One region of the Peribacillus sp. NPDC056705 genome, then DNA from elsewhere that is predicted to be linked to it. Evidence: predicted binding sites of a transcription regulator. Region 1 holds the regulator's gene; each other region holds the start of a gene.
The links. Region 1 encodes LexA, which represses DNA repair genes until DNA is damaged. Its sites were predicted from a motif close to CGAACATATGTTCG; they were not measured.
Positions count from the first base shown of each region.

Region 1 (12,429 bases):
GCCATCGGCGCTGCACCCATTGGCATACCTGGATGGCCAGAATTAGCCTTTTCAATTGCATCAATCGATAATGTACGAATCGTATTAATAGAAAGTGCATCTAATTTATCTAACATATCGTAAAAACATCCCTTCCTGTAATGTACCTCTTTATATTATATTGACAAGCTTAATATCACAACTAAAATCACTATTTACTGCCCCAATATTACAATTTTCTAGAAATAAGAGAAGCCCCCTATTTAGATTAAACTAAATAGGAGAATACATACATGAATGCACTCTCTTTTTACTCCTAAATGCTAATAGAATCTTCAAATGGAATGTTCCATCAGAAGAATCCAAGCATTATTAATGTAAGTTTCTTTTTTCTTTTATATTTTTTATCTTTTGAGGAGTGACATCATTACCTTCTGGATCGACGACTTTCACATGCTCCAACGTATTGGTCATGGACTTTCTGAATGTTTCCAAATACTCACTTCTCAATTGGGTTTGCTCTTTCGCCTCAACTTCCGTCAAACCTTCAGCCTTTGCCTTTTTAGAAAGTTCATTAATACGGGCTAATTTTTCTTTTGATAACATAATTTCGCTCCTTCATAATCTGCGGATATTGTCATGGTATTAAAAAAATAGCGAAATTACAAGTTCTATGATTGACTTTCCAGTGTATTCAATTGATGTTCGAGAAAACGCCTATTCACTGTAGCCTTAGAAACATTGTATCCAAAGCCCCTCAAAGTTGCTGCGATCTCTGCAAATGTCAATCCATTGGCCCGAAGCTTAATAATTTCTTCTATAGGAATCTCCTTACGGTCCCTTCCGGTGGAATTCCTTTGATTCTGAAGATTTTTTTGAGGACGATACCCTTTTTCAACGGCCCTTATCATCCCGCGCTTTATTTTTAGATTATGTAGTTTCCTTTGATATTCTTCTACAATTCCGACAATCTGGATGACCATCGCATCCGAATCCGATAGCTCAAGTTCGCCATCGTGTGAGAGCGTATAAATTTTCACATCTTCTTTAAGGATGACATGGAAAAGGGCTATTTTGGCATTCCCTCTTCCCAGCCTCGTTTCGTCCTGGATTAATAGTACTTCAGCTTCTTTGGTTTTAAATAGTTCGAGCATGTCAAAAATGCCATCCCTATTTAACTCATAACCACTAGCCTGTTCTTTTATTATGGAAATGACTTCAACATCCATCTTTTCTGCCAATTTGACTAATTCATCTTCCTGCCTTGCCAATGATGTTTCCTGTGACTCTTTTTCTGTGCTGACCCTACAATAGATTACCGCTTTCATAATACCCTACCTTCACTGCTTACTGCTCACTGGCCAAATTCTGGACAAGTTCTTCCCCTTTAACCGGTATGACGATGACTTGACCGGGTTTAATCGAATCTGCCCTTACTCCATTATGCTCTTCTATCCAACCAATGAATTCTTTTTTTGTCAAATTTGCTTCTTCATATTCTTCGGCAATTCCCCATAGGGTGTCACCTTCACTTACTTCTATAGAAAGGAAATCATTTTTTTGATCATTGTTCAATGTACAAGAGAATAAAATTGAAAAGATAAATACTGATCCCGCTAATAGAATCGTATAAATATAATTTTTGTATAATTTTTTCATAAATATCCCTCCAAAGCGAATGTTCGTTCGTATGTTATGACCAAATTATAATACGAACGTTTGTTTCAGTCAACAACAAAATTCGAACTTATGTTTGTATAGAGTTGGGGGCCATGCTATAATATAGCAAAGAACATTGGGGAAGAGGTGCACTAATGACTAAACTATCAAAACGGCAGCAAGATATTCTTGATTTCATTAAAGAAGAGGTTCGCCAAAAAGGGTATCCACCTTCCGTACGGGAGATTGGCGAAGCAGTGGGACTTGCATCAAGTTCAACAGTACACGGACATTTATCCCGCCTGGAGAGTAAAGGCCTGATTAGACGTGACCCAACCAAGCCAAGGGCCATTGAAATAATGAATTCGGAGGAAGCGAACAATATTCCAAAAGCCAATGTCGTGAACGTTCCGTTACTTGGAAAAGTAACAGCGGGCATGCCTATAACGGCCATCGAGAACATAGAAGAATACTTTCCGCTTCCCGAAAGCATGGTTCCGCATGATGACCATGTATTCATGCTGGAAATCATGGGTGAAAGTATGATCGAAGCTGGAATTCATGATGGAGACTATGTCATCGTGAAACAACAAAGCAATGCCAATAATGGAGATATCGTCGTGGCCATGACGGAAGATGATGAAGCCACTGTAAAACGATTCTTTAAGGAACCGGATTACATAAGGCTTCAGCCCGAGAATTCAAATATGGAACCAATTATTTTACGAGATGTTTCGATACTTGGAAAAGTAATAGGCTTATATAGACAAATACACTAAAAGCGCTAACCGCGCTTTTTTTGTTTGTTTAATTTATGTCCCGAATTCTCTCAATATGCATATGGAAGAGTAGGTTTTGATATATTTTTTAATAGAATCTATTTTCATGTGAATATTACATCTTTTATAACGGATGTACGGTTCACTATCCCTCTTGATATAAATACTTTGGAAAGAAGCTCATTCAAAAAAAGGAGAGCGTTGAAATACCGTTCCCAGTTAAAATTTCATGTCATTCTTAATGATTCACTTTAATAAGGTAAAGTTCGACCAAGCCATTCCACTATTGAATCTTCACTTGTGTAGAATCATATGCTTTTCCAAGCGCAGAGACGGAATCCCCTTTACTGACAATATGATAAACTTCCTCGTTACTTGCTTCATATTTAGTTAAATCGCTTGTTTTTATAAGGTTCACCAGTTTTTCTGTATATTTCGGATCCGAGGCATACCCCGCATCGAATATTGCTTTGGATGTTTTTTTCTCCAATGACAGCTGTATATAGACTTCCATTTCATGACGTCCCGTTTACGTATAGATTGGCAAGATCTCGAAGACTTTCTTCCCAAGATGGGTATTTCCTGAATTTGTTCCATCCTTGAACGGGCACACCGATGTGGTATTCGATTGTTTATGTTGGCTCTTTCCGAGTTGTTTTAAACCATTCCCGCGGCCAACTAGAAAAAGCCGTCAATCCATATAATTATATGGATTGACGGCTTTAAAATTGAACTCTGAAAATCTTCAAAACCTGGTTGCATAACCTTTGATATATTAGTTTTAAATATGAATTTTTTTATTATAGTATAAAGCCTTGATAAAAAGTAAAAATTAATTTTGAAAACTTCTATTTAAGGTGGTGAAATTATGGACTTCCCAACCATCCATACAAACTTTTGGGATGCAGTAATAGCCATTCCTATCATCATGATTCTTACTCAACTAATTAAGGTCATATTTCATATTCGCCCAAAATTCATCCCTACCATCGCTTTGGGTCTTGGCTTGTTCATTTCCATTTTCATCAGTCATCGTCATCACTTGGTTGCAGGGATTTTCATGGGCTGGTTTTATGGCTATGCAAGCATTGGCAATTATGCTGCACTTAAAACAGGTATTTTGTCTTATAGAGAATCTTATCAAAAGACAGATTAAACCCGTTGTCTCGCTGCAATTCATCAATCTCTTGTATTGCCACAAGCCCGACTGGCTTCTATCCCCATCGAGCAACAGTTAAATCAATATCTAAATTAACAATTGCGACCTTAATTTTCCTTTGGCTGAATAACCAACTCTCATGTTAACCATACCATTATACATTACCCACAAAATACCTTTTCAATTAAATAAAGGTATTAATCGGTAAAAAAGAGGTTCGAAATGCACTTATCCCGAACCATGATTTTAAAAGAAAAATTGAATGTTCTTTTAGAAAAAAACCGTACTCAAACTGACTTTCCTTCGAATTTGATACCTTCTCAATAAGAAGGCATTTCACTATTTCTCGATATAGACCGAACGAACCAGAGTCCGGGTTCTTTCAGTGCCATCCACATTTTTTTCCTTGACGTCAATGGTTACATTATAAACACCTGACTTAGGCACTTCTGGAAGGGTACCAGTAAAATTTTCGGTCTCCAGTACCTTAATTGAGCTTTTCTCACTAATTTCATTACCGGTTTCATCTACTAAGCGAACCAAAAAAGTTGTGCTGTTTGGCGTTTTTTTATCATTCATTGGATTCTTTATTAAAAATTTTGCATCTTTTTGCTTAACTTTTCCGGCCATACTTAATGTAATGGGATTCTTTTCGTTAAATTGAGCTGTGAACAGGTAGGCGTCTTTTGGCGATTTAGTCTTCATTCGCACCTTCCAGTCACCGATTTCGAGGTTGTTTCTATTGAATGTCCGGATGGTTGCACCATTAAAAAAGGAAGTTTCATTTTGGGCTGAATTAACCTTTAAGGAAGGTGAATATTTTTTATTTGATGGAGAAATCAATTCAACCTCGACATCATCTGAGGCTGTATATATGGTTATATTACCCGGGGCTGATTCATTTACATGGAAACTTTGTTCATTCCAAACATTTTGTTTCAGGGCATCACCCATAACGGTTTGAGCAAGTGCGGTTGTAATGACATCATCTTCAACTCGTTCTTTATAATTGACATTAAATCCAGGGATCCCAGCGGTGGTAGCACTCCTTAAATAGGGTTCAATTCTTGAAAATACAGCTGAACCGACTCGGATATTGTCGTGATCAAAGTTTGGATCCGTAAATAAATGTGTTGCGTAAGGTATTTTTGTACTCCATACATTTACTAGACCATCATTTTCCCCATAAGAAGATAAATATTGTCCACCCATTGATAAAGCTGAAAGAACCGGGCCTCTGTTCATGCCTGCCACAGTGAAATACATGTTTTTACGAGAGTTAACATGGTTATCCGTGACAGAACGAAATTCCGCCATTTTACCAACTTGTAAAGAATAAGTTCCATCATCTTTTTGACCTAATAGGGAACCAAGCCAGCCCGCATACCAGCTATAAGCCAAATCAGCAAGGTAAGAACCATGATGAGGGGAAGCTAAAGTGATCACCCTTCCAACATATTGGTGTGCTCCATAGTGTACTAGAGCCGCTTGGGTGTCTGTCCCCCCTTTGCTGTGAGCTATAATATTTACTTTTTCGCCCCCGAAATGGTTACTGATTTCTGAAAGCATTTGAGCTAAAAGCCTTCCGTTATCATATTGGCTCGCTGATCCATTTCCAGCCGAATCATGAAGCTGAACAAAAACCGTTTGGTAGCCTGCTTCATACGCCTTGGTATACATATCATTGATCCCATGATATTCCGTTTCACCGTACCAGCTGGTTGAACTGCTGTTTCTTCCTTGTACAAACACGATAGGTGGTTTCTCTTTGTCAAGATTGGGAGGAATGCTTCCAAGAAACCACTCCCCTGGACTGAAGGATTCGGAGGGCGGCTTCAATTTCCCTGCTGAGGAAATGCCTGGCTTAGCCATAATTAATATGGTTAGAATGAGGACAAGAAAAACGACATATTTGAATACATTCCTTTTCAATTGTTATCTCCTCCAAAAGGTATTTTTTCGAACTCATCCTATTATCAATGCCCCCCTTCCCGGGACTTACATAGCCTTCATTATTATATAATTGTACTTTTGCATACCATTACCTGCCATCCTTATAAAGATGGGAGAAAAAAACTAGAAGAAGTTCATTAAAAATGGAGATAAAGTATGAAGATTCGCTTTCAATTCATTTAGGTTTGCAGTCTTTTTCATTTTATGAAGACGAACTTACGGAGGAAATTGGAATGCCCCAAGTTCACAAAAATGAAAACAAGCCTTTATCCTGCAAAGGATAAAGGCTTGTTCATCCATATTAACTTTTCCTTCGAATTTGCCATTGTCCAATTGCTCCTATTCATGGTGTTTTGAAATCCGTCCTATACATTAAGTAAATAAAAGTTTTTACAATAATTGGCTGTCATTCAGTGGGATCTCAATTTCAATCGTCTATTTTATATTTCAGCATACAGCCTTTTATTAAGGAACATCAAGAAGTTTGGATTTTTACTCCTTAAAGTACTTCCTCCTCTTCCTCCTACATACGCGTATTTCATCCTGAGAACAGGATCAATAATTTCAATGATAATCCAATTGACAACACTGTTGTGTACGATAATATCCTCAATATCCTCTCCACGAAATTCCTTCCAATCTTATATGTGCTAACGGCAGCAGCTCCTACTGCAACTTCCCTTTCCACTTTGTTCACCTTCTTTCCATCATTCCTTGAATCTTCTACCACGGAAGTTGGGATTGTATTGATTGGACTTTACATTGCGAATGGTCAGTCTGTTGAAGAAACGCTGGTACACTTGAACTATTAACTACATTTGAAGTGTAGTTTAGGGTCAAAAAAAATGATCTCGTCGATTGAGAATCCTACACATTCAGCAAATAAATAAGCCTTATCGATTCGCAAAGGAATCTTATATTGCTCATAGTCAATGTAAGTCCTCTTGGCCATCTTCAGCACTTTAGCCATTTCATCTTGAGTCAATCCTTTATACTTCCTCGCTTGTTTAAGTGTGAATTTAATGTTTGACATATCTTGTCACCACCTGTCTAAAAAAATAATACCACACTTGAAGTATAGATTCCAACAACTTTTCGCAAAATTCAGGCTATTTAAGTTTACTCACTTTCACTCATAGTGTATATTCAAGTAAGAGGTGAAGAATTATGCACATTGGTGAACGGATTAAAATGTTAAGAAAAGAAAGAAAAATGACACAAGAAGATTTGGCAAATATATTAAAAGTGGCCCCGACAGCAGTATCGGCCTGGGAATCCGGAAGGAATAAACCTTTAATGGATAAATTGAGCATGATGTCCACATGCTTTGAAATACCGCTATCCCACCTCATTGAAGGAACACCTGTCGTTAGAAATAATCCTGGAGTGGAATTCCTAAATGAAAAGAATGTAAGATTAATTGGTGTTTACGGAAATATCCCTGCTGGAGATCCTCATTTTACCAATGAATATATTGAAGCCTATATGCCGACATTAAATTCGATGCTAAAATCGAATAAAGAATATTTTTTCCTTAGAGTGAATGGCAATAGCATGAACGAAGAATTCAGTGACGGATCACTGATTCTCGTTGAAAAAACAACCTTCGTTGAAAACGGAAAAATTGGTGTGGTTTTAGTAAATGGTCACGATGCTACAGTCAAAAAAGTGAATATCAATGAAGAAAACATCACACTCACTCCCTGCAGCACGGATCCTTTTTATGAAGACAAAACCTATAACATCAAAAATGATAGAGTCCGTATTTTAGGAAAAGTGGTTCAAGCCATTAAAATATATGATTAATATCCATCTCGAGGGTTGCTTTACATAAAGGAAAATAAAGGATTAATGAGCAACAATACATAGATTCCCTTCAGTTATTTGCTGATACATTTTAGGTACAACCCATTATGGTTTGTGCTTTTTATATGCCATTACAAAGAATCCATTTAAATTTGTGTCAGTCTATATGAAAAAGCATAGTTTACATTTCACTCCCTCCACTATTATCCAAGTGATGGACAAATCAGGACAGTAGAATGTACATGATGATTTCATTACATATATATTCTTGAACCTGGAAAAGCCCCTCTCTTTTTGAGAAGGGCTTCCTGCGTGGAGTGCTTCTGGAAGTGTTATAAATAATTTAACCAGTCAATTATTAATTATTCATTTAACCCGTAACTTCTGGTTTACGGTAATGTTGTACTGACTGTCAAGACCGTTCCAATCTTTAATTTGCTGAACCGTACTGCCATAAGCGATGCTTAAGGAGTATGCGGTATCCCCACTAACGACAGTGTGGTATACAGCTATACTTTTCTTTATAAGATTGAAGCATTTAACTAAACCGTTTACATGTCCGCGAGCGAGTGATTCGATAAAGGAAGCCGTTTTCAATTTGGCTGCGTCATTGACATTATCGATAAATCCATTTTCAGACAGGAGTGCAGGCATGTCCGTTTCACGAAGTACATGTAAATCTCCTGTTTTTTGTCCTCTGTCTTGGATGTTGATAAGCTTCATGACCTCTGAATGAATATGATCTTGATACGTTTTCGTGACCTGGTTAGTGGACGTATAGATGTAATCCTCGTACCCGGTTCCGCCGCCGGAATTTATGTGGATGGAGAGATAAAAGTCAGCTCCCCACGCGTTCGCTGCATTCGTACGATCGTTTAAGGAGGGGTACGTATCTTGGGTCCTGCTCATTTTCACATAAACGTTATTATATTCTATTAATAAGATATCTTTAATTCGAGTTGCAATGGATAAAGTTAAATCCTTTTCTCTTAATCCATTCCCCACCGAGCCTGGATCCGTACCTCCATGGCCGGGATCGATAAATACTTTCACCATTTCTATCACCTCTATTAACCTTATGTTAAGCATGGACAAATGCTTGTACATATAACTATCGGATTAAAGAAGTTTTAAAAGATATAGTATTCTTCATCTCGCCTGCCTTTCCAAAAATATACCCACCAATAACTACGGGGGCTTAAATATTAACAATATTTATCCCGTCTTGGTTTTCCTTCGGTTTATCGCTGCCAGCAACATCAAAACGATAATAGGAAAATACTGATGCAGATTCCGAAATTGCCGGGAGGATTTTCATCCAACCTTCTATCGATCCAGCACCACCGTTAAAAAACTTTATTTGGCTTTCCGATTTCAGTAATATGATATTGTAACGTCCCTTTTGGTGTATCCACTTTATATTTTTCAATTTTCATTTTCAGCACACCTCACTTGTTTAAATTACTGTAACAAGCTATTGGTTTCATTTATTGAATTTGCAGCAATGAGGCCTTTGAATTTTTCGCGAAAGTTATCGGAAAATGTGAACTTAAATTCCTTAACAATGAACGGGATTAGGAGATGACATATGATGAACGAATATGAAAAGTTTGAACGATTGGTTCAAAAGTTTGATCAAGGAAACAAGCTAATTCGCGCATGGGAATTAAATGGCGGTATTTCTGCACAGGTGACAGGACTTGAACTATTACAATCGTCTGGGCGGATCGTAAAAATGATCGTTCGTCAGCATGGTGATAATGACTTGAAACGGAATCCGAATATTGCAGCAGATGAACACCAGCTCTTAGGGATATTGAAAGCTGCCGGTTTGCCTGTACCGACGCCATATTACCTTGAGCAATCCTGCGAGATATTTTCCAAGCCATGCATACTTCTCGAGTTTATTGAGGGTAGGTCAGAATTCGCCCCCTCAAATCTTAATGATCATATCTTACAATTGGCAATCAATCTAGCAAAAATCCATCGTGTTGATTGTGCGGATCTATCTTTATCATTCCTGCCTAAAGTAGAAAATACATATATTGAGATGTTAAATAATAAAGAAAGGGTACTCTTGGAAGAAACATTAAATCTAAGCATGATTAGAGATTTGTTAAAATCTTCCACGCCATTACCCTCCATGAATAAAAAAGTGATCCTTCATGGTGATTATTGGCCAGGAAATATATTATGGAAAGAGGATAAACTAGTTTCCATAATTGATTGGGAAGACTCAGGCTTAGGGGACCCTTTGGCTGACCTTGCCAATAGTCAACTCGAAATTTCATATCATTTTGGAATGCAAGCGATGGATGACTTCACCCATCAATATAAATCCATGATGCCGGAGTTGAATTTTACAAACTTACCCTTCTGGCAATTATTTGCCGCGTTACGGTTATCTAAATTTCCTGAATGGGGCTTGGAAAAAAACAAGGAAAATAGCTGGAGGAAAAGACACAAGTCATTTGTTCGCCAAGCAATTAACCAAATTCGTTTAAATTAATGTTTATTCATTTTTTTATTGATCGAAAATTTTAATATGTATATGAACTTTTGATAAAGGCATCTATACCAGTCCCTTTATCAATTTTTTTCATAAACTAACAATGACTCTCAAAAAAATCCAGGAGGTGTTTAAATGTATAATAAGCCCTGGGGGCATCCGAAAGGCGGTCAATGTCCACCACAATACTTCCCGTCTCACGGAATGCCTACTCAGTATAATCCACCTCAAATCTCCCCGACAAAGCAAAATGTTAAAACTAATGTCATTAACAACGTGATTCCAGTTTTTCATCCAACACATACAACTACCGTGAATAAACATTTCACAACATATATACCGCATACCCGAACTATCGTGAAAGAGTGTTATAGCCAAAGCTTTGTTTGTGGAGTTCCTCAACCCCCCAGTCTTTCGAGGAGAATGTTAAGATATTAATTAAAAACCCCGATTCGGGGTTTATATTCATTCCATCAACTTTTGAAATTGACATTCAAAGGATTTACAACTGTCTAAATGCAAATTCCCTATACATTTTAAAGCTTTGTTTCTTATAAAACTCTTTTGCAGCAATGTTTTCACACCAATAATCCAGTTCAATTAAATCTATATCGTTCTTTTTGGCCATTTCATAGACCTCGTTCATTAGCTTTTTAGTTTTTTACCGTAACCTTTTTGGGTTTGACCTTCAGCGATACTAAGCTGATGCACATATACTGATTTATACTTATTTTTAAAAGCACTTTCTGGATAGTTTTTAATTTCAATCCATGCGTAACCGATTGGTTCTTCATGATCTTTTAAAACTAAAAAAACAAAACTATTATTTTTTACCAACCTCTCGAAAGTTTCTTTCATTGAACAATAATTATTTTCCTTAAAATACCTCGGATAAAGTTTTGCATGCAGATTATGAACCTTTTGATTTAATTTTGCAATTACTTCATGATCCCAGGTTTGACTAACAATCATAATTATCCCCCTTCTATAACCTGTGAATATGCACTAGCAATATTGAAGTGGGATATCTGGAAATACCAGGAAATTGACTTATTCGCCGCAGACTGGGAATCCTAATCCTATTAAAGTTGATGCCAATAGAGCGGAAATACGGATTCTAAGTGTAGCGCTACATCATCAATTTCAGTGACTAAGAAGAATTGACCATCAAATTCTAAGATACAAGGTGATTGCACTCTTTCTTCACCCTTTCTATTAAAAGAAATAGTACTATATGAAAGATATATAATCGTGTAACAGGTTAATAGTTTGTTTCTAAAAGGAAATAGAATGTTTGGATTGTTATTTAGATAAAGAAGAACAATCAGAGCACATGAAAATAATGCATTTTAGCAGTTATTGTATTAGTTTTGCATTTGGAAAAAGGCATACTTCTTAGTCAAATTGCATTCATAAGAAAAGCTTGATGCGATAATTGAACTACCCAGCAGCAGTTTCGACCTTACTGTATGATTGAAGTGGCGGAACAAAAAGGAGAACAAGTCATATGTATGACTTGTTCTCCCCCTTTCTTATTTTATTCCATCTTTTTATTTTTCCATGTTATAAAATGAAGACCCATTGGCTTAAATGCTCAGGTATTGTACTTGGTGGGTCCCTTACTGGATATAGGAGAATAATCACTACTGAAAAACGAATCGTGAGTATTTAGCTATTATAGGGTCATATTTATACCATATATTCTACCGTGGTTTATTTTAAAATAAATTATTTTAAAGAGAATCTTCCAACAGTACTCAAGCAAGGCAATACGACTGATAAATACATAATCTTACATTCGCTTTTTCCTGACGTTCTTATTAAAAGAATTCTGTTACCCAGATGTGCATCATTGATTATAAGCCGCGTTCGATTACAAAAGCAGAGTAGGATATTCTCAAGTCTCTTGTACAAATCGCCATGGATGAAATGGAATTGCGCATGGCCTCATTTCACATCAATAAACTCAGTAAGGATAAATCCGACTTATTGGCGGTCTTAAGTCATTTCATTAATCCGCTGTTACCGGTTGGCGATTCACCCCTGTTATTCGTTTCCTACAGTCTTTGCGCTTGAGTATGTTCTCACTGGTGAAATTAGATGAAGATAGGTTTCATTGGACCACCAAAACTTAGCTTTACCTCTTTTTCTTTTATCGCTTTTAAGGCATCCAATAAAAAACTTCCATCCAGTGATATACTTAACCCCGCATCACCTCTGATTGCCTTGATGCTTTGCGTTTCTTCTATCTTCCCTAATTCCGATGAGTTAGAAGATATCCTTAGCTTACTATTATCCAAGATTTCTAAATGAACATTGTTATTTCTCCATTCACTTGCAAAAAGGCAGGCCCTATCAATACCCTTTAATAGTGCATTGGTATCCATGTTGATGACCGTTTTCAAATCTTGGGGCAGCAACCCTGATACATTCGGATAATTACCTTCAATCAGCCTTGAATACAGTGAGATAGTGTTTGTTTTAAAGACGATCCTGTTAGCCCTACTTATATGTTGCTATCAGGTCCGAAGAAGCGGCTTATTGCATCACCTTCAGCCTAATATTGAGCCTGTACTGCAATGACA
Region 1 is NZ_JBHTYI010000008.1:41,049-53,477, reverse strand. Features, by position in the region: gene tkt (transketolase) at 1-116, opposite strand, end outside; gene ACFRAK_RS12765 (DUF896 domain-containing protein) at 352-585, opposite strand; gene ACFRAK_RS12760 (YneB family resolvase-like protein) at 651-1,307, opposite strand; gene yneA (cell division suppressor protein YneA) at 1,327-1,638, opposite strand; gene lexA (transcriptional repressor LexA) at 1,794-2,417, shown strand; gene ACFRAK_RS12745 (hypothetical protein) at 2,701-2,931, opposite strand; gene ACFRAK_RS12740 (hypothetical protein) at 3,286-3,573, shown strand; gene ACFRAK_RS12735 (esterase/lipase family protein) at 3,916-5,448, opposite strand; gene ACFRAK_RS12730 (hypothetical protein) at 6,123-6,341, shown strand; gene ACFRAK_RS12725 (helix-turn-helix transcriptional regulator) at 6,338-6,562, opposite strand; gene ACFRAK_RS12720 (LexA family protein) at 6,697-7,335, shown strand; gene ACFRAK_RS12715 (N-acetylmuramoyl-L-alanine amidase family protein) at 7,702-8,391, opposite strand; gene ACFRAK_RS12710 (aminoglycoside phosphotransferase family protein) at 8,924-9,844, shown strand; gene ACFRAK_RS12705 (CotD family spore coat protein) at 9,980-10,282, shown strand; gene ACFRAK_RS12700 (hypothetical protein) at 10,347-10,472, opposite strand; gene ACFRAK_RS12695 (GNAT family N-acetyltransferase) at 10,490-10,816, opposite strand; partial or broken gene ACFRAK_RS12690 (DNA polymerase III subunit beta) at 11,941-12,318, opposite strand.

Region 2 (12,429 bases), on a different contig from region 1:
AAAGTACCATGAGAAGAGAAATGACCAAGCTCAATTCAGATATTACTTCACTTACCTTTTATCCTCAGTTATCTGCAGCAGATCCAAAAGTTCAACAGCTTTTGAATATTAAATCTTTCAGCTTAAAAAGCACACGGTTCAATTTAGGCCTGCAGGTAAATGATGTTACTCAAAAAGGTGAGAAATTGGTAATAGATTATCAACTTACAGGGATTCCGAAGAATTTGAGTAAAGGTAAACTTGAAATAATTAACCATAATTTGAAATACCTTTTCTGGTTGGTTGATAAGGAATATTTAACTAAGATCGACCCGGAAAATCCATGGCCTCCTAAAAACCACGGTATTCCCTTTAATAAAGTAAAAATGATTGATAAGGCAACAGCACACTTCCAATCTACTTTTGACTTAAACGGAGAAGAAAGGATTGAGAATTTTAAGCTGGAAAATACAATGTTGCTATTTGATTTTTCAAGCTTTGTCCCAGCTAAGGAATTAAAACCATTTACTGTTGTACTTCCAGAGGGGAATGAATAAACAATTAAAGTAGCTCATTTTAGGGACCATATAGTTGACGAGTGGAATTCTACTAGTGCATTGAATAATTAGTAATATCGGGGCGATGACTTATGTAAGTCACCGTCTTTTTTTTATTAGTTAGAAGTTTGTGAAATATTGTACTTAAACTAACGGGTGCGTTAGCTGAAGATCTGAGCTGTCTTTAAGGCAGCTTTTTCTTATGGAACTAAAGGGGCAGGTTAGTTGAAGAAAGAGTAACCATATTTTATAGTTGAATGTATAACTGCAACATTTTAATTTTGAGGGTGAAATTGATGGATTGGTTAAGACTAATTAGTGCTATAATTTCAATCAGCATTTTTTTATATTTAATTTTTCAGACATCAAGATTTGGTATGGAGTTAAAAAAGGCAACTAACGATGATAGGAGTTTATCAAAGGGGTTTCTGCGTAAATGGGAAAGGAAATTCTCAAGAGTAGTTATTTTGATTATTATAGGTTCTATTTTCGGTATATTAGCTATTATTTTGTCTTATTAAACTAACGGGTGCAATACTTGAAGAGGGCATCGAAATTTTCTGATTTTGCTAAGAAGAAGTTAAGTATGGAGGATAAAATGAACATTGAAGCATTTAAGGAATTAATTGCACTGCATAAAATAGAAGAACGCACTATTCAAGGCTTTTGGGGTGGGATAAATAATGCCAAAATAAATGAAGACGATGAATTAGAGGACCTTTTTAATAGTATCAACAAAAGTTGGCTAGAATTGATTATTCATAAAATATCACTTGCCATAATTTATGATTACTCAGAGTTTATCGAAGCTGAATTAAGGATTTATTTGAAGGACACATATATAGGTTCTTATTTGTGTGTGTTCACCTTAGATGGTGAAACGGCAGATGATATATTGAGGCTTGAAGACTATACGTTTATTAGAGGTTTGATTGCAGTAGAAGAAAGAACTGAAGAAATCGCTAAATTGGCAATAAGTGAAAATTTAGATGATGAAATGATTCAAAGGTTTACAGGGCTTAACTTGCAACGAATTAACGAAATAAAAAGTGACCCAAATAGTAACAAGGAATAAGTAATCTCTTCTTCTTCTTCAACTAACGGGTGCGTTTGTTCATTAAGGATCACTAAAAGTGACTCTTCTCTGGAATAGGCATTTTTTTCTGCCTTTCACAAGAACGTTAGTTCGTATATAATGAATGAAAAGGAGGGATCTTTCTAATGGGTACAATTCGTGATAGAGGAATCATTAAATGGCAAGCAGCATTGATGTTACCAGAACATAAAGCATTAAATAAAAAAAAGGATAAGGACGATTATTTCTTAAATAAAAAACCTGTCCTTGATGAATACCAGGTTGAAGAATTTGAAAACAACATTCATTATGCGATGGAATATCATTTACCGATAAGCTTTAGATTGCATAACCGGGGAAATCCAATTGAACTGCATGGATACTGTGTGTATATTGATCCTGTCACGAAAGAGTTAAGTATTCAGAAGAAAGATAGTTCCTACGAGAAAATTAAGTTTAATGAAATTATTAGTGTGATCGTTGAGGATTAAAAAAAAGCCCTTTTTTATTCAGGAAGGAAAAACCACAGAGATTTAGGAGTATACAATGGAAATTCAGATTGAGGTTCAAGTGTTTGCGAACGGTGCTAAGTTCTTACAGTCTGGTAGTTGTTCAGTAATAACAACGGACTTTAGAACAGAACAGGAATGGACTGCTGCTATATCAGCTTATGAGTGGATAAAAAAGATAAAAAACTCTGTTCGCTATCCAAACGACTTTCAAATTGTTAGTGTTGTTTACAACGGAGAAAATGACATTACAGATTTAGTAAGAAAAGTACACCCTATAATAAAGGATAATTTACCTTTTTAGAATTAATCAACTAAAAATATATTTTAAGGATCTCTTTAGAGGTTCTTTTTTTGTTCATAATTAAAAATTTTATAGGCTAGACCCTAGAAGCGTTTTAGTTTAATAGAAGAAATTCCACCTGAATAAGTAAGGGGAGTTTAATATAATAGAATATACTCCACTTCATTAAGTAAGATGGGGAATTTAAATGTTAAATATGAAAGTTTATGTAGGCAAGGCGAAGAACAGGTGGAACAGTTTCACAGTTGGGATAATCGTTGGTATTGGAAATGATCAATATTACATAGTAAGGTTTAGAGATGGAAGGAAAACGTGGATTAGGAAAGATTGGATTTTGTTTTGGTATTAGAAAGCTCCCTGCGGGGAGTTCTTTCATTGTAATCATTTCCATTATTTTCTTAATGTGCGATAATAAGAAGAAAAAAGGTAATGCTAATTTTGGGGGATAGATATGTTCTTAATCGGCGCAGCAGTTCAAAGTGCAGGGCTGCCACCCAGTTTTTATGGTTCATTAATCGGTTCATTTATATCTGGTTCGGTAGCAGTATTGATACTGATATACAACAACTGGCAAAAAAACAAGGAATTTAATTTTCGTTGCTATGGCACAATGAAAATTATTACTCTTCATTTGGGTTATCTATCTCAGGTGGAACAATTGACATTGAAAGTATTAGGAGAAATGATAGATAAACAAGATTATAGAAACGCAGGACTTTTAAAAATTCTTAAAAACAGCAAAGGTTTTTTCGAAGAACAACATACATTATTAGAAAAAGAGCGAGCAAATATTCCTTATGACTTTACAAGCAGATACTTCACAATCGTAGGTGCCATCCATTCGGTCACTGTTGCATATGATCAGCTCATCGAGGAACCCACCAATCCTGATAGATATGAAACTCTTGTTAAACAGATGAGTTCTTGTAACAAGATTATAAAAGTATTTAATGAGAACACCACTAAATACCTGAAAAACGTGGAAAAGAGATATAAAATAAAGGATTTTTATTAATACACTAACCGGGAGGATGTAAATGAAAAATTTACTTAAATTATCTTTGATTATTGCCTGTGCTTACTTTTTGGTACCTGCAGCATCAGATTGGATGACTTGGAAACCATCCGTTTACATTTTTGATGAAAATGGAAAATTAGTGGATAAATTAGAAGATACACCTAAACATCCTCCAATTAATTTGGCAGATTTTTTTCCTTAATGAATCTCTTTAGAGGTTCTTTTTTTATCCCTTTTAAATTGTGTTATTGTGTAATTGTTTTAAAGCCACAGATAGTACATGGCTGATTACAATAAAAATTAAAAGTTCAATTTTAAACTGATAAGAAGGTAAATATAGACAAAATAAGTAAGGATTCATACAACTTTTTATGTTTATGATGTATGTTAATTATAATAAATAAGAGGTAATTAAGGGGGTAAAACAATGATTAAACAGTCTATTCATGCTTCAGCCAAGAAGATGCAAATTGACTTTGAAGAAGTAACCGGAAACATTAACCATATGGGAGAAAGAGGTAGTAGTAGAGAAGAGATTTTGCTCAGCTATTTAAGAAAATATATTCCTACTAAATATGAGATGAATAATGGAGTAATAATTGATGGAACTGGAGTGCAAAGTAGGCAACAGGATATTATCATTTATGATTCATTTAATAGTCCTATTTTATTAAATATGCAGTCTACAAAAATGGTACCCATAGAGAGTGTTTTTTCAGTTATAGAGGTTAAATCATCATTAAACAAAACTGAAATAAGTAAGTGTGTAAATAATATCTTAAGTGTTAAATCATTAGTTAAAGATAGTTTGGATGGAATAAATTCACCCACAGCTGGATTTGTATTTGCCTTTACGTCATCTACAACTCTAGAAACCTTATTAGATAATCTAGTTGAAGAAAATAATGGAGTGGAAAAACATAAACAGATTAGTGCATTGTGTGTGTTAGATAAAGGATTAATTGTGAATGTATCAAAGAAAGGCTTGAAGGACATTAATCTTCTACCCAATGAAGATACCACTCCTGTACTAATTAAAAATACTGCTGAAAATAATTTAATGTTATTTTATCTCTTATTGATGCAATACCTTAATCAGTCAACTGTATCTGTACCAAATTTATTGAAATATGCAAATGCTGGGGAGTTATTAAATATAGAATACTCTATACCTAATAAACATGTTCCATCAGATGGTTATTATGAATTAAATGAAGGAAGAATTGAATTAGAAACTGTCTATTCAATGATGAAGGATTCTGATTTATTAAAAAAAATTCAAGATGGGAAAGCTAGCTCAGAAGATATAATGTTATATTTCAGTAGACAATTAAAAAATATAATTAATCATGCTGAAGAATTTGCTGGATTGCCCCAACGTACTATAGATTTCATGGGAAAGATTTATCAATTTTCTGATATTGAAAAAGCTACAGTTATATTTGTTAAATTGAATAATAAGGAAGAAGTTAATACACAGGATTTAGATTTTTATATTGAATTTAGCAACGGGATGTATTCACAATATCAATCTCAATTACCTAGGACATAGTTAAAAAGATTTTCAACTATTCCTTCTTCAAGAATCGAGCGCGGTTTCGCTTTTCTTATAAAACTAACAGGTGCTTTAGCTGAAGATCGGAGCTGTCTATAAGGCAGCTTTTTCTTATGGAACTATCGGGGCATGCATTTGTCGGAAAATTACTTTTATCTGTACCGAAGTTAAAAGATGATTCAAACCAATTCAGTATTAGAAGCAAAAGGGTTGTGGTAATATATTACTATATAGGGATATCGCAACAAGGGGGAACGTTTAATGAGCGAAATAGATATATATATATACTTAATAGATGATAAAGAAGCAAACCATATACTCAAATTTTTTAATGAAACACCAACGGGTACTCGTAAAACCACAACGGCTACTCTTGAACAAAAAAAGCAACATATTAAAAAAATTTTTAAGTCTATGACACCGAAAATGATTCGTCAGCGAAGAAAGGGGCATCCTGACCCTTTTTACACTTATATTAATTCACAAAATATTATTAAAGAAAATGCCGAGTCATTTTCAGACCAAGTGTTACTTCTAAATGAAGAAAGAAAAAATATTCCTGACTATATACGGTTTATTAACCTGTTACTAACCTTTCCAGAAGAAACAAGAATAAGGTTAGATACTATAGATCAAAACATTAGAAAAGGAATAGATCCCCTTAACTTTGATGAAAGAATTAAAACAGTTGAAGAATTAAAAGAATTTATTAGAAAATACAGATCTTATATAGGCGAAAATGCACCATCAAAGATTATAGAAGTCTTGGAAGATTACCAATTTGACGAGTACTCATCTCTATTAAAAAAATGTAAAGATCAAATTAAGAATTATGACCTCTTACGCTTTTACAATCAAAGTGAAGAGATTTATAAGATGTTTGGACTTCCAATCTCACATGCTGCTTATATTATTACCCATCAGGATGAGGAACATGACATATTAATGTTACTTGCCATAGAGGCTATGTATGAACTTCTTAAAAACCAAAGCGAATATGCAATTAGCGGTTTAGAGAAAAAACTTGATGAAGAACTGGGCAAAACCCAAGATGAGAAACAAGGTTTGGAAAATTTATTAAAAACAAAGGATACGGAAATATTAAACTTAGAGACTGAGCTTACAAAAATAAACAAGAGCTTGAAATTAGATTCTAAAGAGAGGGAAGAATTCAAGAAACAATTAAATGATTGGGAATTAAAGTATAACAAACAAGAAAAGAAATTTGAAAGGACATTGGAAGAACATGAAAGGTCCGAAACAAAATTAAAAAATGATCTTGGAAACCAGATTGATATACTGAAAAAAGAAATGAATATTAAAAAAATAATAGAGCTTGAAAGAGTAAATAAATATAAGACTGAGTATTCATTTAATACAGAATGGGGAATTATTTGTCTAACAGACTACGACTGGGTTAAGGAAATCTATCCGGAGTTAACAATTGTTCATGCTGACTCCAAAATGGAAATTAAAAACCTACTTAATAATCCGGATATTAAAACTGTGTACCTGCTTATGAAAGGGTTATCAACAAAACAATTTAAAGTTATTAAACAAGAAATTGAAAAATATAACAAAGTATACAAAGGAATAGAGTTTGAGAGCTATAAGGAATTTGTTGAATGGATTGGATACATGAAAACCATGGAAAGGAAGGGTGTATTATAATGAAATTATATCCTCCAAATATATTAGATCAAATTAAAGAAAATTATGTTGTCGGAGTTTTGGCATCAAAAGATGACTATCTACCAAGAATGGGTGATTCTGGAGAACCTGTTTCATTTTCGGAACAGATGAATGATGTTGTCTTTTTTGTGAAGCCCATTAGCCAAGAACCGAAAGAAATAACACAAGTTGAAAATAGGGTCGGAATGAATAAAATGTATATTGGAGTAGGCAGTAAAAGTATTAGTAACTTGCCTCTTGAATTTAAATATAATACAGATATAAATAAGAAGATTAAATACATAAAAGAAAAATTCGAAGGAAAGCTCCTATTGTTTAAACCATTATTAACTCAACAAGAAAGAACCGAACGTTATTATAAAAACATAGATGATATCATTGTTGAGGAAGACTGTAGGGAAGGTGTATCTTTCTACGCGGTACCAAAAGTAAACTTGACACCAAATGAATTTGAAGCAAAACTTTTAGCAGAAGAGCCTATCAATTTAGAGCAATACAATCATGCCATGCCAGCTCCCCTTTATGTTCTTTGTGGCGATTATATTTATGGGAATATTAAAGAGAATCAATGGAGAATCGATTCTTCAAACAATCATAATGCCCGTGTCATTATATCACCAAGCACTGTAAAACGGGTGGAACTGATGGAAGCTGAGAAACTTAAATATATAGGTTCGGAACGTGATTTCATTGTGTTTTTTGATGATGAATTTGTATCGACTACAATTGCAGACCGTTTAGATTTTGAGGGAGTACACCTAAGAGGGTTGGAAGAAGAAACCAATGCCACATCTCAAGTAGAACTTGAAAATGTTCAATCTGCAATGAATGAAAAAAGCCCAGAGTATACTAATACAAGTCCTAAGCAACTTCACGAGATTGCATTTATCCGAGATTTAGAAACAAAGGCAAAAGCACGTAATCTAATATATAGTAGGGAAGATTTAATCAACTTTCATACTAGTATAAAATCAAGTGCGCTAACAATGTTATCTGGACAAAGTGGAATTGGAAAAACTAAATTAGCAACAATATATGGTGAAACTCTTGGTTTAAGCCAAAAAAGCGATACGATGCTGATTATGCCTATTTCACCTGCATATACAGAACCGGGAGACATATTGGGTTATTTAAATCCCGCAACTGGACTTTATATGCCAGCTGAAACTGGTTTAGTAGAATTTTTGATACATGCTCAAGATTATGATAAACAAGTTCATATGCTTATTATGGATGAAATGAATTTGAGTCAAATTGAACATTACTTTGCCCCATTCATTTCCTTATTAGAATTAGAGGAAGAAGATCGGTTTTTAAATTTATATAGTAAAGACTCGGTGTGTCATAATGATCAGAAATACAAGAATAGCATTCATTTGAAAAATAACTTGGTAATTGTCGGGACAATGAATACAGATGAAACTACAAAAGATCTTTCTGACCGGTTATTAGATCGGTCAAATGTCGTGGTTTTAGAAAAGCGTTCTTTTAAAGATATAAAAAAAGAACTAGAAGTTTTTGATGGAAGTGAAGTTTATAATTCAGGTTTAGAAGATGCCTATGGAGAAGTATACATGACATGGAAAAGCCAAAAGGAAAATTGGAAAGCCTTTGAAGAATTCGAATTAGAGTTTTATGATGAGCTGGACAACGCTATTTCTAGAGTAGATCGGTTAAAGGGCTTTTCTATACGAAACATTATACGGATGGGGGCCTACTTAAATAATCTACCAGTAGATTCCGAACAAGTATTTCATATTGAAAGAGGAAAAGCAATTGATCTATTCATTAAACAAAGAGTAATTACTAAAATAAGAGGCCCAATCGAAATATATGAAAATTTAATTGGAACGATGGAGTTTGACAATACAGAACCTAACGGGGAATTATACTCTTTGTTTAATAGTGAGACAGCCCAAAAAATAAGTACATTTGATAAAACCAAAATAGAACTTAAACAAAAGGCAAGGGAGTTAAGTGTAAATGGATATGCAACCTAAAGTCTTATTCACAGTTTATCGGCCCTTTGCTAGACCTGAAACTTATGAGGCAATACTTGATTCGACTCAAGTAGTATATTCAGGAATAGAAGTCAGTGAATATACTAAGGTCGATGTACAGCTGGTTTGTCCTAACGATACAGAAGCAATTTTAAAAATTGAAACATACGAAACAGGAGAAATTTTAGAGTTACACCATTCTTTAAAAGGAACTACCATTATGGGAGGTACTAATTCTGAACATATGCTTGTGCCGGATAAGTATCGATTTGAAATTATTACAAAAGAAAAACAGTATGTTTCCTATTATATAGTCAGTTCAAAAGATTTTTCGGAGCAATCATTACTTAATTTACGACAATACCTAGAGAATTTACTAAATGGCTTATCATACGATTTGGTTAAACAAAAATCAGGCATGGCAATACCTATCTCAAATATGAACCCAACCTTGCTTCAATTATTTCAATTTGTAAATAAACATAAAAATTACATTCAGTTTAATTTAGAAATGATTTTCAAGGATCCGATGACGGATTTGATTGGAGAGTATCGAGTGACACCACATTCGAGGAGGCCAAATAGAAAGAGTTTCCTATGGCAAGCTCAAAAGGGAGGACAGAAAAACTCTTTACCTAATAGTCCTCGTTTACATTTAGAAAAACATGCGGAATTAACCTTAAAAAATATAGAGAATCAATGGGTGCGTTTTATTATTAAGTTTTTTCTGCGGACAATTAGAAAGCTTGAAGTAAGCTTTCAAATGGAAGCAAATCAAACTTCAAGAAAAATGGAATATCAAAAGGCCCAATTAGAACAAAATAGAAAGCAAATCAGTTTGGGGAATAATTCCTTTGGTTATCGGAAATCTATAGAGGGCTTAAAAAGAAGTGAAAAACGTTTGTTAGGACGAATTGAGGAATTAGACAAAGAGAGACAAAGTTATGAACAACATAAGAATCTCCTACGTCAAATAACATACCTTTTTACTCAGTATGAAACTGTTCCTTGGTTTCAATCAGTACCTTCTAATAAGCCAAAGAAGATAACTCAACGTCTACTTAAAGACTATAGATATAGAAAGTTGTATACCCTATACAAAGAGCTTTCTAGACTTGAGACTAAGAAAGTTGAATCAAGTCTTTCCGGCATTCCCTTTCGTCGGACGTGGCAACTCTTTGAATATTATAATGTAGGTTTAATCATTGATATTTTTAGAGAGAATGATTACAAGTGGGTTGATGGGTGGTTAGCAAGTAAAGACAGCCCACATCAACATATAGGTACTCTTCCCCCGGATACCATTTTACGTTTTGAAAAGTCAAACAGTGATCATTATATTGAGTTGGCTTATGATACCGAGATTGAAAGTGCAATAATTGATAAAAGCTATAGTAGATATTTCAATGATGCTGGAAGAAGGCCTGATATTCGTATCACTATTTATCGTTTAGATGGCTCTTTGTATACAGATAAAGCGGGGTTAATTATTGAATCGAAGTGCCGGCGTCATAAATATCTAATTAATCAGAACATAGATCCAGATGTAAAGCTGCAACTAAAAGATTTCAAAAATCTCGAGTACTTTGATACACATGCATCACAAAAAGGGGAAGTACCTGTCAAAACACCGATTAAACAAGTTATAGTTTTATATCCTAAACAAAGCGGTATGGAACCTGTAGTACCCGACCATCTTTATGGAGAAAGTATGCTTTATTTACAAGTTGAACCAAACGATTCTTATAGTGAGGGTAAACCCTTTGGTTACGAAAGTCTTAAAGAAAGAATAGATGATTTCTTATCGCAGGTCGAGGAGAGCGAGGGAGTTTATGCTGAATAAAGAGCAAGAAATTCAAAAAATTTTAAGAGGGAAATTTATGGAGGGCCCAAAACTTTTAATGGCTGAAGATTCTACGGGAATCAATTATTTTTCAGGAAATGCTAAATCTGCCTATTATGAACTATATGGTACGTCTTCAATTTTTCGTTTAATGGTTATAGAGCCGTCAAATAATCTATTTACCAATCAATATGTTGGTAAGAATCACCTTCTATTTTTGTTAATGGAAGAAGAACAGGTGAGGGGAGGATTTATTTCTCTAAACGAGGATTTAATTTTAGAGTTTAGGAGTGCTTTTTTACACTTACGAGATGAACAAGTTGAAGAACTTCATGATTTATGGAAAAATTTTGCTAAGAACCATTATTGTAATTTGATTCAAGGGTAACGTTTTAAATTTATGTAAGGCTTGCCTGTCCTTGTGAAATAAGTTCTGTGTTTTCACATCATATCTGAATCAAGTCAATTAATTTCAAATGCAATATCGGTGTATAAACTAATCTAATTCTTGCCTATAAGCAAATTTTCAAATCTTATCACTAATTAAAGAGGCGGCCTACCGCGGGGATGGGTGAAAAGAGTTAGTGAGAAATATGACAGAAAGTAGACGTCTATTTATCCAATAGACGTCTTTTTGCATAAATGTAGAAATATTTTTGGCTAGAGGGTTAATAAGTATAAAGGAAGAAGAGTAATAAGCATCTATCTTCTCCATTAAAGGGCCTAATTGTTTAATATGTTTTTATTAAAAAGCCTCTGTTTATCTTTTTTTCTATACAGGCTCTTTCTTTTTGTTCGTTTATCAAGGTTATTAGTATTAATTTGACCAAGCTTCCTTTCAAAGCTACGGTAGTTGAAAAAATAAAAGTAAGAACACTACACTCTAAAATTGTCTAATTACTGTAAATTTGGGATATGAATAAATTAAGAATCTGCATTTCTTGGAGTGGTATAAATGAAGAAAAGTCTAGCAAGTGAATATCCAGAATTGGCCAATGAATGGGATTATGAATTAAATGGTGATATAAAGCCAAATGATGTTCCTCCAAAAGGAAGACAGCATGTTTGGTGGAAATGCAAAGAAGGACATCCAAGTTATGAGGCAAAATTAGCATCTAGATCTAATGGAACAGGATGCCCATATTGCAAAGGTTCAAAAGTGTGTTTTGAACGATCATTATTAGGAAGAAGACCAGATCTAGTAGCCATGTGGGACAAAGAGAGAAATAGTTCATTAACTCAAGATAAGGTACTTGCTGGATCCAATATTGTGATTTATTGGATTTGTAAAAAAGGTCATTCGTTTGATATGTCAATTAAACAAATGACTAGAAAAAGAAGGAGTAGTTGGTGCCCATACTGTCGAGGTTTAAGGGTGAATGAAACAAACAGTCTAGCTAACCTCTATCCGCATATTGCAAATGAATGGGTTGAATGTATTGATTATAAAAGTATGACTGCAAGAGATGTCCCACTTGGTTCATCGTACAAGGTTTTATGGAGATGTAAGAAGGGACATGAGTGGGAAACAACTCCAAAACATCAAACAAGTGGTGGGACAGGGTGTCCAAGATGTAATAAAACGAAGAAAGTGTCAAAACAATCATATGCACTCTTTTATTACTAAAAAAAACATTTTGATGATGTTGAGATGGAAACACCACTTTTAGGCACACGTATGGTTTTGGATATTTACATTTCTTCGATTAAATTAGTAATTGAATATGACGGAGGTCTATATCATAAGGATTATAAGCGTGATATAAAAAAAGACATTGCGATACTAGAAAAAATGCCATATACAAAGCTCATTAGAATTCGAGAACCGGAATGTCCTATATATAAATCACCGAATCCAAATACATTTTTTTATTATCTAAAAAAATCATTCTATGAA
Region 2 is NZ_JBHTYI010000010.1:10,781-23,209, forward strand. Features, by position in the region: gene ACFRAK_RS14370 (DUF4179 domain-containing protein) at 1-536, shown strand, start outside; gene ACFRAK_RS14375 (hypothetical protein) at 1,135-1,611, shown strand; gene ACFRAK_RS14380 (YolD-like family protein) at 1,758-2,102, shown strand; gene ACFRAK_RS14385 (hypothetical protein) at 2,158-2,424, shown strand; gene ACFRAK_RS14390 (hypothetical protein) at 2,876-3,439, shown strand; gene ACFRAK_RS14395 (hypothetical protein) at 3,462-3,644, shown strand; gene ACFRAK_RS14400 (DUF6602 domain-containing protein) at 3,870-4,994, shown strand; gene ACFRAK_RS14405 (hypothetical protein) at 5,259-6,668, shown strand; gene ACFRAK_RS14410 (hypothetical protein) at 6,668-8,689, shown strand; gene ACFRAK_RS14415 (hypothetical protein) at 8,673-10,532, shown strand; gene ACFRAK_RS14420 (hypothetical protein) at 10,522-10,920, shown strand; gene ACFRAK_RS14425 (zinc-ribbon domain-containing protein) at 11,488-12,159, shown strand; gene ACFRAK_RS14430 (zinc-ribbon domain-containing protein) at 12,425-12,429, shown strand, end outside.
Region 2: ACFRAK_RS14380 (YolD-like family protein) is a predicted target of LexA. The motif match lies at 1,712-1,725, and genes of this name have one in related genera.

Region 3 (7,224 bases), on a different contig from region 1:
AGGATTAACAATGGGAAATCCAAATAAATCAATTAAATTTCCATCTTGTATAACAAATACAGTGAATCCTAATGTTGCACCTAATGAAAGTAAAAATCCTAGAACTGCTTTTAATGGAACTAGAATAGACCTGAATACTAGTACTAATAAAATGAATGAAAATCCAATAATTAATAAAGCGAATATTGGCAATGCATCACTCAATTTCTGTGATATATCAATGTTTACCGCCGTAGTACCTGTAACCATTAATTTTAACTGTTCGGATTTTTCCAAGGTCTTTGCCTTTGCTCTAATATCGTCTACAAGATCTTTTGTTTCTGAATCAGATGCTCCTGTCTCTGGAGTTATAGAAATAAGATACAATTCTCCTGATGGTCCAGGAATTGCTGGACTAACATTTTTTACATTTGATAATCCACTTAACTCTTCTACAGTATCACTTAATGCTACTTGTGGATTGGTTGTTTCGCTTGATGTTTTAGCGGCTACAATTAATGTTGCATGATGGCCTGGGCCATAAGCTTTGCTAAGTAAATCATATGCTTTTCTTTCTGTTGTCTCTTCATTTTTCGAACCGTTATCTGGTAATGCGAGTTCCATATGGGAAATAGGGATAGCAGTTATAGAAAGAAGTATAATTCCAATAACTGCTACCCTCCACGGGCGTTTTGCTACAAAATTTCCCCATCTATCGGAAGTAGTTTGTTTTTTATCGCTTTTAATAATTTTGCTTAAAAAAGTATTTTTTCTATCTGGTCCCACTTTATGTCCCATCAGACCTAAAAAAGCTGGAACCACAATTATTGCAATAAATATTGCTAATAATACGCATAGAGCAGCAGATAGCCCCATCATTGTTAAAAATGGTATTTTTGCAACAGATAAACCTAAGAGCGCAATGATGACTGTTATGCCAGCAAACACTACAGCACTCCCGGCTGTTCCATTTGAAATTGCTACAGACTCTTGGACAGAATATCCTTCTTTTCTTTGTTGTCTAAAACGAGTCATAATAAAGAGAGCATAATCAATGCCTACTGCCAGTCCCAACATTGCTGCTAACGTTATCGAAACAGAGGTAATTTCCAAATAATTTGTTCCAATCACAATTAATAAAATTCCTATAGCTAGTCCAATAACCGCCGTAATAATTGGTAACCCAGCTGCTAAGAAGGAAATAAAAGTAATTGCCAATATAACATAAGCAACAATTACCCCAATTACTTCTGTGATTCCTCCAATTTCCATTTCAGAAAATAAAACATCACCAGCTAATTCTGTTTGAATACCTGCATCACGTGTATTTTCAATGTTTTCTATAATATTTTCCTTTGATTTTTCCGATACCTTGTCTGCTGCTACATTATAAGTAACAATTGCATAACCTATTTTCTTATCTTTACTTAAATTCCCTAACTCTAATGGGTGTGCAACAGAAACAACATGATCATCTTTTTCTTTTATCACTCCCAATGTATCCGTAATTACTTTATTAACCTCTTCAGAATCTAAGGTTTTATTTTCAGGTGCTTTTAATACTAACTGTACTTGACCTCCTGTTGAGGGAAATTCCTTTTTAATGAGTTGAAGGGCTTTTTCTGATTCTGATCCAGGTATAGACATGTCTTCAGAAAAATTTGGTCCCAGATTCATTGCAATAATTGCTATCGCAAGGAGAACTGTTAATGAGCCTCCAATTATTTTTTTACTATTGTTTGCCGCCCATTTTCCTAATTTATAAAGATACTTTGCCATTAATAGCTTCCTTTCATCCTAATATTACATACAACACATTAAAACAACTAGTTATTATTTAAACGACAAGTCATTAATCGAACACTTCGTTGATTTAATGGCATAGACATAGTATATTAAAGCTAATTGAAGGTAACAATAAGCAAAATGAAAACATGTGTCATTAAATAGTCATTTATTAATGTTTTGTTCATTTAAAAACATATTGAAGTGATTTGGTTAATAAGTAGGAGGGGAAAATATGGTTGGTACACCAGGAAACCGAAGAACATTGTATAGTAAAAAGGTAATTATAGAGGCTTTTTTACTGCTACTACAAGAAAAAAACTTAAATAAAATTACTGTTACGGATATTTGCAAAGAAGCAGATATTAATCGCGGCACTTTTTATTCTTATTACAATGATCCGTTTGATTTAATGAGAAGTATTGAAGAAGAAATGATAGAGAAAATGATGAGTACAATTAATATTTCAGGAGAACAAAATATACTAAATGAACTTTTAAAATTGATACTTATAAATAAGGAGCTCTGTAAAATCATTTTTAATGAAAAAAATAGCTCTCATGTACTAAATACAGTTTTGAATTCTGCTCATGATATAACAATTGCAGAAATAAAAAAACAGTTACCAAATGCTAATGAGAATCATTTAGAATATTTTTTCACTTATTCGACTGGAGGGATCATTGAAGTAATTCGAAAATGGATAAATGATGATATGAAAATTCCAACTGAAGAAGTTGTACAAATCTTAGAAAGTATGAACGTCACCTAATTTCAATAAATAGTAATTTAATATTATGAATAATTGTCATTAATAGGTACAGAGATTCACTATAAAAAAGACCATTATCATTTATTTGCTTAAAATTATTCTATATCGAATTAGCTAAAGAGATCGTAAACTTTTCGGGAAAATGTGAAGAGTTTTACTTAAACTAACGGGTGCGTTCGTATTATAAGGTGAGCCAGTTTTTACTGGTTGACCTTTTTTTAATAGAATCTATTATATCAGTAGCCAGGGTAGGACGTACGGGTGCGTGGGACTCGATCCCGTGAACTAAACTGTCCGCCCCCTACTTGTAGAAGCATGTTTGAGGCTGGTTGGGACGTAGATCTCGTATAACAAGCGAAGCTATGACACTACATGGAGGACTAGGGGTACTGGTAAGTAAGTAGAGGAGGGGAAAACAATGAATCCAGTTGTCGGTCTGGATGTGGCAAAAGGAGAGAGTCAAGTTCAGGCATTTTTAGATCAATCTAAACCGTATGGGACGAGCTTTTGAGGAATTAGATCATTTTTTAGACTTTTTAAAAGAGTTTGAAGAGGTGTCAGGGCAGATGCCTATGGTCATTTTAGAATCTACAGGGCATTACCATACTCCTGTTATTCAATACTTGGAGGAACAAGGGATTCTATATATCTTACTAAATCCGATTATTCTTATCAGGCAAAGAAGACCAGTTTACGGAAGGTAAAAACAGACGCTATCGATGCGTACCAGTTGTGTGTGCTGTATTACAAAGAGGATTTTGAACCTCATAAAATTAGAGGAATTCAGCTATTAGACCTTCGGAATTTGTCAAGACAACAGGAAATCGTAAAGAATATGTATGTGGAAGCCAAACTTCAGTTTCACACCATTTTAGATCAAGTGTTTCCTGAATACCGGAAGGTTTTTGGGGATCTATATTCAAGGGTTTCTTTACTGATATTAAAGGAATATCCCACTTCAGAGGCGGTATTAACAGCCGGGGAAAGTAAGCTAGCAGAGAGTGTTATAGAGTTCTGTCCTAGCAGATCGGGTCAATGGGCATGGGAAAAAGCAAAAAAAATAATGGACTCCGCATCTCGAAATCCATTCCAAAAAAACGTGAATGAAAGTCACGTAATCAATCTTAGTATGTATATTGAGTTGCTTTTTCATTACCAGGGACACCTCTCTGATTTGGAAGATCGTATAGTGGCCCTGGCAAATGAACTGGAAGAATATAAGATCATCCAATCGATTCCCGGTATAGGAGAAAAAATCGCAGCCACGATTATCTCTGAAATTGGTGAAATCGATCGGTTTAATCATCCGAAAAAACTGGTTGCCTTCGCTGGAGTAGATCCAAGTGTTCACTCTTCCGGTAAGTTTACGGCAACCATTAATCGTATCACTAAAAGAGGTTCGAGCAGATTACGTCATTCTCTGTATCTTGCCGTACTATGCGGCATAAGAAGTTCAAGGAACAAAAAGCTTAAAGCCTTCTATGATAAGAAAAAATCAGAAGGAAAACCGGCCAAAGTGTCAATCGTTGCCTGTATTAATAAGTTGCTTCATTGGATATACGCTCTATTAAAGAGAAAAGAAACGTTCCTAGATTTAGCCTAATTAACGGTTTTGTGAAAGAGAAAAATCCTTCCAAAAGGGTTTTGTAGTATATCATAAGGGAAATGAAATTTTTAGAGAAAGATATTGACATCCTATTAGCTGGTTTAGTTCCATAGGGCATAAAGGAAGACTACAATAAGTGGTCTCTTTTATTTGTTCGAAAATCAACATTTCTCTAGCCAGAACTTATTTGGGGAAGGAAATTTTTTCTGCCTTTCATAAGAACGTTAGTTCGTATATAATGGAAGTAAAGGAGGGATTTTTCTGATGGGGACAATTTGTGATAGAGGCTTGTTAAATGGCAGTCAGCATTGATTATGCCGGAACATAAAGCTTTAAATAAAAAAATAGGTGAGGTTGATTATTTCTTAAATAAAAAACCTATCCTTGATGAATACCAGGTTGAAGAGTTTGAAAACAACATTCATTATGCAATGGAATATCATTTACCGATAAGATTTAGATTACATAACGAGGGAAGTCCACAAGAATTGGATGGTTATTGTGTGTACATTCATCCTGTCACAAAAGAGTTACGCATTCAGAAGAGAGATAGTTCCTTTGAGAAAATTAAATTCGATGAAGTTATTAGTGTGATTGTAGAGGATTAAAAAAAGCCCTTCTCATTAGTGAAGGGCTTGATTTGATATTTGTACCTTGTAAAAGGTAAAGGGAATTGATACTAATATTAATCGTGAAGAGTTTGCTGGAATAGATGGAGTGGAACATAATGCCTTACATGATGCTACGGTAATTAAGGACTATTATGAGGAAATAATTAAATCGGAGCTTAAAAAAAGATGACCCCGGATCACATTGCCGAAGTCATCTTATAGCAGTAGCCTTGAATCTTTAATTTAGCTGTCTACTTTTGATCATATAGTTCACACACAACTTTTTTATATTATTTTAAATTCGACCAACTTTTTTCAAGTTTATTATAATAATAGAACCATGAAGATAATGCCACAGCATTACTAACGACAGCCACTGGTCCTGCAATTTTTGTCAATATTGTTTTCGCTGTTGCCCAAGAAATTATTTTCCCTGCTACTAATGAACCACCACTAAATCCAGAAACTAGCCAACCAACCGTGGTTGAACTCTCAGTACCTCTAAGAGAATCCACATTATTTGCATATGTATTAAAAGGTTTAGAACTTGCTAATTTAGCAGTTTTATTTGGTTCCTTTAGATAACGAGCAGTACCTTTACCAGTAGTGAAATTCTTAGTGTAACTAATGTTCAATATTGTAACCATTGATTTGTTACCACTTGTAGAAGCCATTGGATAAAAACCACTCGCTTCTTCCTGTGTTTTAGGTTCTGGTATTTCTTCGAAAAGAATTACATCTTGATCTACTATTTTATCGTTAGTAAGAGTTGTTGAAAAGTCTTGTATAAGTTCATGGTTGTCTTCATTATAAACTTTTGTGTGTATTATTATTGTGTTTTCATCAATTGTTTCAGTTGTTTCTATATAACGTGTTTGAACACCCAAGATTGTCAATATGTACTCAGATTTTTCTTCAGTATCCGTAATAATCTCCATACCATCTTCAGGTATGATTGTTGAACCTGAAGTTGCTAATGCTGTGCTACTCGGAATAGAGAATGCTAGACTTCCTACAAGTAGGATAAAGCTCATTAAGATTGAAATTTTTTTCATGTTTTTCCAAAACTCCCTTTTTATGTTTTCGGTTAAGCAGCGAGTCTTATACTAACATACTATTAATCTTTTTTTAAGGAAATAAATACAAAACAGTAAAAAAATAGAATTAAAGAAAAAGTGAAAAATGTTAGAATCCCACTTAAAAAATGAGCGTATAGTGCAAAAATCATTGAAAGATTTGATAGTGCAATGATTAAAAAAATGTTCACCCTATGCTTATTTTTATAAAACAAACTAAAAATAATTGATAAAAAAAACAAGATACTGGCCAAATAAAATACAAAATCCGCCGGGGAACTTTTCTGGTACCGTACAACATACCAATAAAGAAGTACAACAAAAAATATTTTTACAAACTTGAACACAAAATCTCTCCTTCTATGTATTTCGTAAGTATGAATTATTATCTTTTTCGTAAAAATAGTCTTTTGATTTCTTTTAAAAATCACTATTAATTCCATATAACCCATAATTAAGAAATTATATTAATGGTAAATATAACATATATTCCTGATAGAAGGTACTCTATATATCTTGTACATAACAAATGCTGATAGGCTTGACCTTCTTAACTAACTCCGTAATATCATATCATCGTTATAAATCACTTGAACTATACGAGAATCCTTGCTAGCTGCAAATTCTGACTTAATCTTCTGAATCCATTCATATGCGGCAATGGCAGCTGCCCAATCTGGATCCTTCTTATAATCTGAATTAGGAACGGGGAAGCTTCCACTCTGCAAGAAATTAGTTTCTCTTGAATGTAAGTGAACCTTGATATTTATGTTCAACCCTAAATACCTCCTGGAGTTAGTATAGTTTTATGGCCACATGTTAGTTATTTTCTTACTTCTTCATTTGCCTCTTTTCAATATATACCCAACTATAATAGAACAGCCAGAAAACCAAGGGTACTAAAAGTACATAAGCGTTAAATTCCTTTGAATGATGATATTGATATATTATTAAAATTATTCCTATAATTAATGCCGGCAGTAAAAGAATAAAATATTTTTCTTATGCAATTTACCTCTCTCCAATTTTGTCATTCAAAACACTCCTCTCTCTAAAAATGTAATCAATCCATATATTAACATAAATTCGAACTGGTTTTCGTTATAGATGAAAAAGAATGAATGTATCACTATGAAAAAATGACCACATTCTGACCACCAAATAAAAATAAAAAGGTGAAATAACCTAAAAGAAATTTGTATACAGGTTATAGAAAGCCTTGTTAAATAAGCCTTTATGTATCTTTTTGAAAAAAAACGAAAGGCGAAGATATGTTTAGAACACAAGTTCACCCATGGGAACGCGAACAATATATGTCCATGTATTAATCTTTCAAACCCTTGGCACCTCTGGTGTCAGGGGTTTTTTATTTGGTGGGCAAATCTAAGTCATATT
Region 3 is NZ_JBHTYI010000059.1:817-8,040, forward strand. Features, by position in the region: gene ACFRAK_RS26845 (MMPL family transporter) at 1-1,758, opposite strand, end outside; gene ACFRAK_RS26850 (TetR/AcrR family transcriptional regulator) at 2,000-2,536, shown strand; partial or broken gene ACFRAK_RS26855 (IS110 family RNA-guided transposase) at 2,955-4,139, shown strand; gene ACFRAK_RS26860 (YolD-like family protein) at 4,457-4,750, shown strand; gene ACFRAK_RS26865 (hypothetical protein) at 5,044-5,808, opposite strand; gene ACFRAK_RS26870 (hypothetical protein) at 6,384-6,605, opposite strand.
Region 3: ACFRAK_RS26860 (YolD-like family protein) is a predicted target of LexA. The motif match lies at 4,361-4,374, and genes of this name have one in related genera.